2 regions of the Muricoprocola aceti genome follow, and region 2 is predicted to be linked to the other one. Evidence: riboswitches for the same ligand, from Rfam matches in the RefSeq annotation. Region 2 holds a riboswitch; the other holds the start of a gene.
The links. Region 2 has a riboswitch for cyclic di-GMP ahead of OCV47_RS00550 (CpsB/CapC family capsule biosynthesis tyrosine phosphatase). Riboswitches for the same ligand answer to the same signal wherever they lie in the genome.

Region 1 (4,418 bases), on a different contig from region 2:
GTACATAAAAATTTCATACCATTGATGTATTTCTTGAATATGCCTTGTAATTTCAACATAGTCGATTATTACTTTCAGCTCTTCTTCTGTTCCTTCAAGATAATTCTCTATATTGTCCAAATTTTCTTCAGTAGCTTTAAAATATCGTTCTGTATCCATTCTTTGTCACCCCAACTTCAATTCCGTATATTTTTCTTTACTTCCATATACTTTTTCTACTGGATATTTTTCGTTATTCTGTTTCACATTTTTCTGTATGATTTCGTCCATATCCAGTCCACATGCATCTGCCATCAATATACAATAATTAAGCACATCTTCCAGTTCTTCCCGGATTTTATCCATCTTTTCTTCGCAGACAGTATCTGATCCGCTCCACTGGAATACTTCTAATAATTCTGCTGCTTCCAGACTGATGGATATAGCCAGATTCTTTGGATTATGGAACTGTTTCCAGTCTCTGTCATCTCTGAATTTTAGTACTTAATCAATCGTTTCCTGCGTCACTGTTTTTCTCCTTTAAGCAACTTCTGTAAAACTTATAACAAAAAAGAACTCTCTTATCCTTATCTCTCATTTTCTTTCTGTCTCTATAATCCTTTTAATCTCTCCCAGGTTCTCCGCAAAGTATATTCCCTCTTGCTTTTCTTCCGTTGACAGCCCCATCTCGATCATATGTACCAGCAATTCTTTCAGGCTGTCATAATATCCATTGAGATTGTACAAGATACACGGCGCATCCAGATGTTTCAATGACAACTTTGACATAACCTCTGTGATTTCTTCCAAAGTGCCTGTTCCGCCTGGAAATGCGATAAATGCATCTCCCAGTTCGATCATCCTGGTTTTGCGTTCTGTCATATCTTTGGTTACGATCAGCCTGGTAATGGCATCGTACTCGAATCCTGCATCAATGAAAAACTGCGGTTCTACGCCTGTGACTTCACCGCCTGCCGCTAATACGCTCTCTGCCAGTTTTCCCATCAGTCCTGACTTTGAGCCGCCATATACCAGTGCATGACCGCTCTCTCCAATCCATGTACCCAGTTCTCTGACCGCTTCTGTCAGTGTATGATCGTTTCCTTCCAATGCTCCAAGATATACTGTAATATTCATTTTTTTCCTCCCAAACTTACCATCCTGTATTCATGGCATAAAATAGTGCCAACACCTGCATCACCATCATCAGTGGCACTCCCACCGTGAAGTAATTCTTCTTTGTCTTATGTCGCAGGAGATAGATTCCAGGCAATGCTCCTACCGAACCACCGGCAAATGCCATTCCCAGTAAGGTTATAATTCGGATTCTTGATTTATTCCTGACAGCCCGATACTTGTCGATGGCAAAAAATAAGAATGTAACGATATTGATGACTCCCAGATAAATCGTCAATATTTTATGTTTTTCCAGAAAGGCATTCACATCCAGATTCCAGGCATCCGTCTTCTGCCCTCTGAACAGCAAAAACAAAATCACCTGAATCACCAACATACAGATAATCCATACTCTGGACATCATATTTTCTTTTACAGCTTTCCGATCAAATAACAGGACTGCGGCCAGCATGCCTGCTGCCCCGCCTGCCAGAGAAATCAGATAGATCAGAATGTTGATCTGTTTTCCCTTTGTATGAGTTCTCAGCATATAATTCAAAAAATATACCAGAAAACCTACAACATTTACAATTATCAGATAATATACCATTGTTTCTAAATTCATCTTTCTTCCGCCTTCATCAAATATATCTTCCCATCAGTGTTTGCGAACTCTGACAACATTATAGCACAAAATGAAAGTGACATGGTGAACTGATTGAAATGTTTCTAAGGACAAAAAAGAAACACCAGCTTTTATAGTCAGTGCCTGCCATACGTTTATATTGATTCTGAAAAACTCCTGTGGCAAATCCACAGGAGTTCTCGTCATGTTCTTTACTCAAGATTCCTTAGCCCCTTCTGGCTTTACGTCCCGATTTTTCAACCGGTTTGCCTTTGACATATTCGGATTATAGCACGTTTTGATGCCATTTTCATTTTTTACAAAAATGTTGATTTATAAAGTAAAAATGATATTCTTTATTCTAATTCCTGTTATTTTCCTCTCCTGAAGTAAAATATTTGTTAAAAAACTGATGATAACGTTCTATCGTTTCTGTTCGTCTGCGCACACTGATTGGTATCTTCTTTCCATTGGTCATATATACTTCCTTCTGGATGTCTGCAATGTAAGCCATATTTACCAGATAACTCTGATGGCACTGCAGAAAAGACTCGCCGCCGATTCTCTCTTTTAGTGTGCTGATCTTCTCTATAGTACTGATCGTACTTCCATCAACAAGAAAAAATGTAGCTTTATGAGCTACCCCTTCTATATACATAATATCACTGGTAAATGGGTAACGATACTGTTTTCCGCATTTCACTTCAACCCGTTTCTTCAGTTCCATCCAGAAGACATGATTAAGCAGTGTAACCAGCTTCTTCATTCCCACCGGCTTTACCATATACCCCACAGCTCCGACTTCGTAGCCATCAACCGCATACTCTGTCGTGCCTGTCAGAAATACGATTTCAGTATCACAGTGCAGCTCCCGGAGTTTTTTAGCTGTATCCATTCCATTAATCCCAGGCATATAGATATCCAGGAAGATCAGTTCCACATGACACTCGTCTTCCTCAATATCCGCAATCAGTTGTTCTCCACAGCTATATTCTGTCAGTTCTACCTGCTGTTGTATCTCGCAACAGTATTCTTTCAGCATCTCTGCAATTATCAGCCTTTCAATTTCGTTATCATCACATATGGCGATCCGTTTCATTAGTCATCTCTCCCTGCTTTTGCATATTTTCCAGAGTGACACTCCATTTAGTATAAACAGCAGCTTATCAACCTGGATTGGCTTTGCTATATGTCCATCCATACCTGGAACTTTACCAACGATCGTATTCCGCTCTCTTGAAAAGGAATCAAACAGAGTTGGAAGAAATTTTTGTCATTGACATACTTCAAAATATCCACTGATTCCAATGTATCCATCTTTCTTTAAAGGCGACCACAATGTATGCAATTTCATTCTATACATCTGACTGTTATTCTCCACCGTCGCTTTTATCTTGGCAGAGATTTCTTTATTTTGTACCGATGTCTGATGTAACAAAACTTGAATATATTGAACATCTTCTTCCTTTACACCTAATTCTTTGAACAGATCAAAATTCAGATTATCTCTCTGACATAGTATCTGCTGTTTTCCGTTCAGGATAGTTAACTGACCTGAAATTGCATTGTAATCAATTGAGCTCATTCCACTGTTTGATTTAAAGAAATCGATCTTTTCCTGCATGACTTCATTCTTCTGCAACAGCATCATCTGCTGCTGTGGATCTGTATAGTCCTCCACAAACAGGAAAATATTTTTTGTATCTTCCCTTTCCCTCGTAAAGTCAAACTGCATGAAACGCATCTCGCCATTCAGCATAAAATTGATCATAACATGATGTGTTCTGCTGTTCCCTGTGTGATTGCTTCCATCGTCATCTGCTGTTTTATCTGATTAAGATCATCTATATCACCAGATGCATAACGCATAATTTTCTCACAGATATAATCATCAAACATCTGCTCATCTGACTCTGAAAAAATATTTTCACCATTACTCAACTTCGTATCCTGATAAAGCTTTATGCATTTTCCTGTATCCTCAAAATCAATGTACAGGATTTCTATATAATGATTTTTAAGAGCTTTTTCATATATTGCAGCCTGAACCGCTTTCTCCAACAACTGAATTCCTCCTTGTCAATCTCCCGGGTTAATAAATAATATCATACTAAGTCCACTTATCATGCTTCAATGACCTGCGTTTCGATACCTCCCGCCGGATTTTATGAAATTCCAAGAACTCACTTCAGATTATTCTGTAATGTATTAATCAATTCCTCAATAACTATTGGCTTGGATAAGAATCCATCCATGCCGCATTCCAGTGCTTTCTTTCTGTCTTCGTCAAATGCATTGGCCGTCATGGCAAGGATCGTAATTCCCGCCAGCGACGGAGCATTCAGGGCACGAATCTGTTTTGTGGCCTCATATCCATTCACTACCGGCATCTGCACATCCATCAGCACCAGATCATAATTGCCCAGTTTTGAATTTTTCACTTTCTCCACTGCCTCTGCTCCATTTTCGGCAGTATCAACCAGGAAGCCGTATTCATTTAGGATCTCCACCGCAATTTCACTGTTCAGCTCATTGTCTTCCACAAGCAACAGACTCTTTCCCCTGAAATCCAAACCTGCTGCTGGGAAGATTGTATCCTCTACATCTGCCTGTTTCTGGCCAATGGCAGTCATCAAAGTCTCCCGGATATCTGACATAAACAGAGGTTTCGCGCAAAATGCAGTCACGCCTGCTGCCC
Region 2 (4,418 bases):
GAGGTCAAAATTCCAGATTTCAGACATGGAATCACAAGAAAAACGATCCGGGGAATAACCTATATTTACTATGCTTACGACCACAAGTATAGTTCAGATAAGCATTATACCATTCCGAAGAATACAACAATTGGTAAGTGCTTGAATGCTTCGTCAGAGACGATGTATCCTAATACTAATTACTTGAAATACTTCCCTGAGGCTAAACTTCCAGAGATGAATGAAAAATCTGACCGGAGTGCCTGTCTCAGAATCAGAGCATTCATTGTGATTCGTAAGATCATTGCAGAATATCATCTGGATGAGATTATCGGCCACCTGATTGGGAAGGATACCACATACAGCTTGGATGTGGACTCGTAGGTTGGCTCGATGAAGAAAAAGGAAAAGGCATTGAGGAGCAATGCTCCTGCCAGCAGACAAAGCAGCAGGTAATGCCATTTGTCCAGCAGCATATAGGCCAAATCCAGAAGATCGATCTCCATCTCATCATTCATTTGTTCATGGTTCATGTTGATGTTCTCCTCATGTATTTTTTTAGTTTGGATCTTGTATATCCAACTTATGTTTCTTTATAAAACAGTTCCAGAATGGCTTCCTGAAGGCTGTCCTCGTCCGGCGTGAAAGTCTGCCATTCATCCTCATCCGTTCCATAGGTGCCATGGTCACAGGTGTCTCTTCCTGATCGTCAATCATCAGCAACGCAATACGGCTGAATTTTCTGGCGCTGATATTGGTCGTCATATATGCTTCCAGACCATGGTAGAAATCCAGCGGGAAGGTATTGTCCTCACTGCACTTTGCTGCAAAGGCGGCCTTCAATCCTTCTTCGTACTGTGACTGACGTGCCAGACGGTTCTGGTTGGTGTCATCCTACTTCATGGATCGTCGTCCCCTGACAAAGTTCTCTGCCTGCGTATCAGTCAGTGTAACCGTTTCTCCTTTTTTCAGGGTATCGTCTACACCGGTAAAATCATCCTCGACGGTGACTGTGACACCCCCTACCATATCATTGACGATCTGGATGGCACTCATATTTACCATAGAATATCCATCAATCTGAGCTCCTCCCAGCAGGTTGGATACCGCTTCGATGGTATTTTCCGCACATCCTTCTGCACTGGAATGGTCAGCTCCCATGGAATGTGCCAGAGAGATCTGCACCTCAGCGGTGCCTTGATTGCTTCCGTTTTCCCCATAGAACTGCACCGGTGTAATGGTATTCCGGTCGATGGTCAGAATCTTACACTGCTCGGTACTGCGATCCCGGACAAGCAGGATCAGTACATCACATTGTCCAGGTTCTTCGCATCCCGCTCGGCAACGGTGCCTGTCGCATCGATACCGGAAAAGAGGTAGGTCTCCAGATTTCCCTTTGGCGTATAGGTCTTGCCCTTGTATACGATGTCCTCCGACCTGGTCTCTGTCTGTTCATGCTGAAGCAGCTTTTTGTCTGCGGCACCCAGGACTCCGGCGACTACGCCGATTCCCACTGCCAGCACCACTGCTGCCAGCCCAAGCTTCTTATATAGTTCCTTCTTTTTTTCTTTTCTGCTTCGGTATTGGGTCATAGCTGCTCTGTCCCTTCTAATGCATCATGGAAGCAAGCATTGCTGCTCCACCTGCCGGATGGTTTACTTCACAGACCATCAGTGCTTCCAGTGCCAGAAATAATATCACGCTGATGATGTTCGTAGTCTTCTTACTCATCTGTCCTTACCTCCTCTAGTAGTGTGGTTCCTCTCTGATCCAGCTGATCCAGAATGGATCGGCCCAGCTTCTTTTCGATCACTGCCCGTCCCTCTGCCAGATTCGGCACCCGGTGATGGGCTCCATGGCAGTCACTGCCAAGCACATGGGCTCTGCCCTCTTTCAGAAGCTTCAGCAATGTATGGCGATGTCTCCAGTCCAGCAGACATTCTGCATTCAGCTGTATCGTCACAGGAAGCTCCATCAGTCGCTGTACCTACTTCTTGTTGCCCGGAATCCACAGAAACCGTTCCAGATGCGCGATCATCAGATGCAGGTCTCTCTCTTTGATCAGCCTTTCCACTTCTATGAGATTCTGATCCGTCCATGGTACAAATGGCATCTCCAGCAGAAGCAGTCGTGTGCCTTCCAGAGTCAGAGCTTCGATCTCCTTCGCTCTGCTGATCCCATCAAAGAATGCCACTTCGCTTCCGAGAAGAATCTGCGGAACAGCATTCATCCCATGTTCTCTGACTGCATGAATAAAGACATCACGGGCTGTTTCTCTTTTCTTCAGGAACGTGTCGATTCTGTCCTTTGCCGCATAAAAATGCGGAGTTGCTGCCATGATGTCTATCTGTTGTGTCTGTATCTGCTCCAGCATCGCCAGTGCACTGTCAATATTCCTGGCACCGTCGTCTATACCGGGCAGGATATGTGAATGAAAATCTATAACTGCCAAACTATCATCCTCTCTGTGGCATGAAAAAGGAGCATCATTGTTCTGACGCTCCTGTAGCTCTCAAATATTCTGTCTCATCATCAGACCATTCCAATGTCATGGCAAGTCTGTCTGCAAATGCAACTGGCTGCCATTGTTACCAATCCCCCCCCCGATCGAAAATCACTTCTGTCAGAAAAGTACGGTCACTGTCAGGCCCTGTAGTTTTGCGTCATAACCTTTCGGTCATTTTGCCTTACATTCGCTTTTTAAATTAAAAATTCAAATTAAGTATATCCATATTCTGTCTAAAATGCAATAATTATTTTGTACTTATTTATATACACTTTATTTTTCTTTATGTTTTCGTTCTCTACGGTTGATCTCTTCTGTCACGTCTTCCCAGGATACCTGATATTCCGCCATCAGATCCGTCATGTGATATAGTACATCTGCTGCCTGTTTTTTCACAGCCTGATGATCAATTAACGCATCTTTCCGATCCTTTGCTTTTTCGTAGAGATGGTGAAGGGTATCCATCGGATCGATCTCATCGTATTCTTTCCGAACCAGATCACGATAAAAGCAGCTGCGATTGCCGGTATGGCAGGCAGCCCCCACCTGTACTACGTAAGCCAGAAGAGTATCGTTGTCGCAGTCTATAGACAGGCGCTTTACATACTGGAAGTGGCCGGAGGTCTCTCCCTTGATCCACAGCTCCTGACGGCTCCGGCTCCAGTAGGTCATCCGGCCGGTCTTGACCGTCTTGTCGAAGGCTTCTTCGTTCATATACGCCAGCATCAGGACTTCATTGTTGCGATAATCCTGTACGATAACAGGAATCAGGCCGTCACTGTTCAGCTTGAACTCAGACCAGGCGATGGCAGACTTCTGCTGCCGCATATTCAGCCCCTTCATCTGCAGCAGATCTTTAAGTTCAAAGAGATCTACTTCTGTATTGGAGATCACATTGCCAGAGATCCCAGATACATTCTCTTCTTTTAATAAAACATAGACTCTCTGATAATCAATGATGTCCATCAGCGGAATGCAGTTCACCGGAAGACTGCGAACCGCTTCATAGAGATGGCGGTTGTCTCCCAGAAGAATGACTTCGTCTGCATATTTCTCGATTTTGGCATTTTCTTCCTCCGGGAAAGTGAAGTCATTGATGCAGACGGCGATATGCTCTTTGCCAAACTGCTTCTGCGCCTGATGCAGGAGTTCACGATTTTCTTCCCTGGACATATTCAGGAAGACTTTGTCGCATCCCATATTCATCAGTTCTTCCATATCACGGATATCATCAATGTGGCCGCCTGCCAGGATCGGGATCTGGCTGCGACTGCACAGACATTTGATGATCCGCTGGTGAAGCCGGTGTTCTTCCTCTGACTCTGCCAGGTCGAATAAGATCAGGGCATCTGCCCCTTTATGCTCATAGTATTTTGCCAGTTCCGGAATGGAACGTTTTCCAAGAATCTGAAAATTTGTCAGTCCGGTCACGGCTTTTCCATTTTTCATAAAAATATGTGCGAGCAAATTCTTCACATTGGATTCTTTCATATTCTACAGACTTCCTTTCTCGTTTACAGACTTCCTTTTGTGGACAGCACACCGGTGATGCGCTCATCCAGACTGGTAGCCATATCCAGGGCTTTTGCAAAAGCCTTGAACGCGCACTCTGCGATGTGGTGGTTGTTCACACCGGACAGCTGCTTAAAGTGCAGGTTCATTCCTGCGGAATAAGAGATAGCATAGAAGAACTCCCGTACCATCTCGGTATCCATATCTCCGATCTTTTCACAGGTAAAGGTCAGATCTGAGCTGTAGTAAGGTCTTCCGGAGAGATCGATGGCGCACAGTACCAATGCCTCATCCATAGGCAGAATGGCCTGTCCAAAGCGACGGATGCCCCGTTTGTCACCGATGGCTTCCCTGATCGCTTCTCCCAGAACGATGCCGGTGTCTTCTATCGTATGGTGAGAATCCACCTCGATATCTCCCC

Region 1: it holds a riboswitch for cyclic di-GMP, as region 2 does, so the genes downstream of both, OCV47_RS14430 (DUF1294 domain-containing protein) here and OCV47_RS00550 (CpsB/CapC family capsule biosynthesis tyrosine phosphatase) in region 2, are expected to answer to the same signal.

Annotation. Positions count from the first base shown of each region.
Region 1 is NZ_JAOQKE010000027.1:1,377-5,794, reverse strand. It holds gene OCV47_RS14445 (hypothetical protein) at 1-159, opposite strand, end outside; partial or broken gene OCV47_RS14440 (nucleotide pyrophosphohydrolase) at 166-507, opposite strand; gene OCV47_RS14435 (LOG family protein) at 574-1,116, opposite strand; gene OCV47_RS14430 (DUF1294 domain-containing protein) at 1,133-1,720, opposite strand; cyclic di-GMP riboswitch class I at 1,943-2,001, opposite strand; gene OCV47_RS14425 (LytR/AlgR family response regulator transcription factor) at 2,082-2,819, opposite strand; gene OCV47_RS14420 (hypothetical protein) at 2,994-3,491, opposite strand; gene OCV47_RS14415 (hypothetical protein) at 3,488-3,784, opposite strand; partial or broken gene OCV47_RS14410 (hybrid sensor histidine kinase/response regulator) at 3,904-4,418, opposite strand, start outside.
Region 2 is NZ_JAOQKE010000001.1:109,756-114,173, reverse strand. It holds gene OCV47_RS00580 (hypothetical protein) at 1-363, shown strand, start outside; gene OCV47_RS00575 (Wzz/FepE/Etk N-terminal domain-containing protein) at 294-512, opposite strand; gene OCV47_RS00570 (PDDEXK family nuclease) at 538-822, opposite strand; gene OCV47_RS00565 (LCP family glycopolymer transferase) at 874-1,233, opposite strand; gene OCV47_RS00560 (hypothetical protein) at 1,281-1,571, opposite strand; gene OCV47_RS00555 (hypothetical protein) at 1,588-1,710, opposite strand; partial or broken gene OCV47_RS00550 (CpsB/CapC family capsule biosynthesis tyrosine phosphatase) at 1,703-2,431, opposite strand; cyclic di-GMP riboswitch class I at 2,550-2,676, opposite strand; gene hisI (phosphoribosyl-AMP cyclohydrolase) at 2,759-3,976, opposite strand; gene hisB (imidazoleglycerol-phosphate dehydratase HisB) at 4,000-4,418, opposite strand, start outside.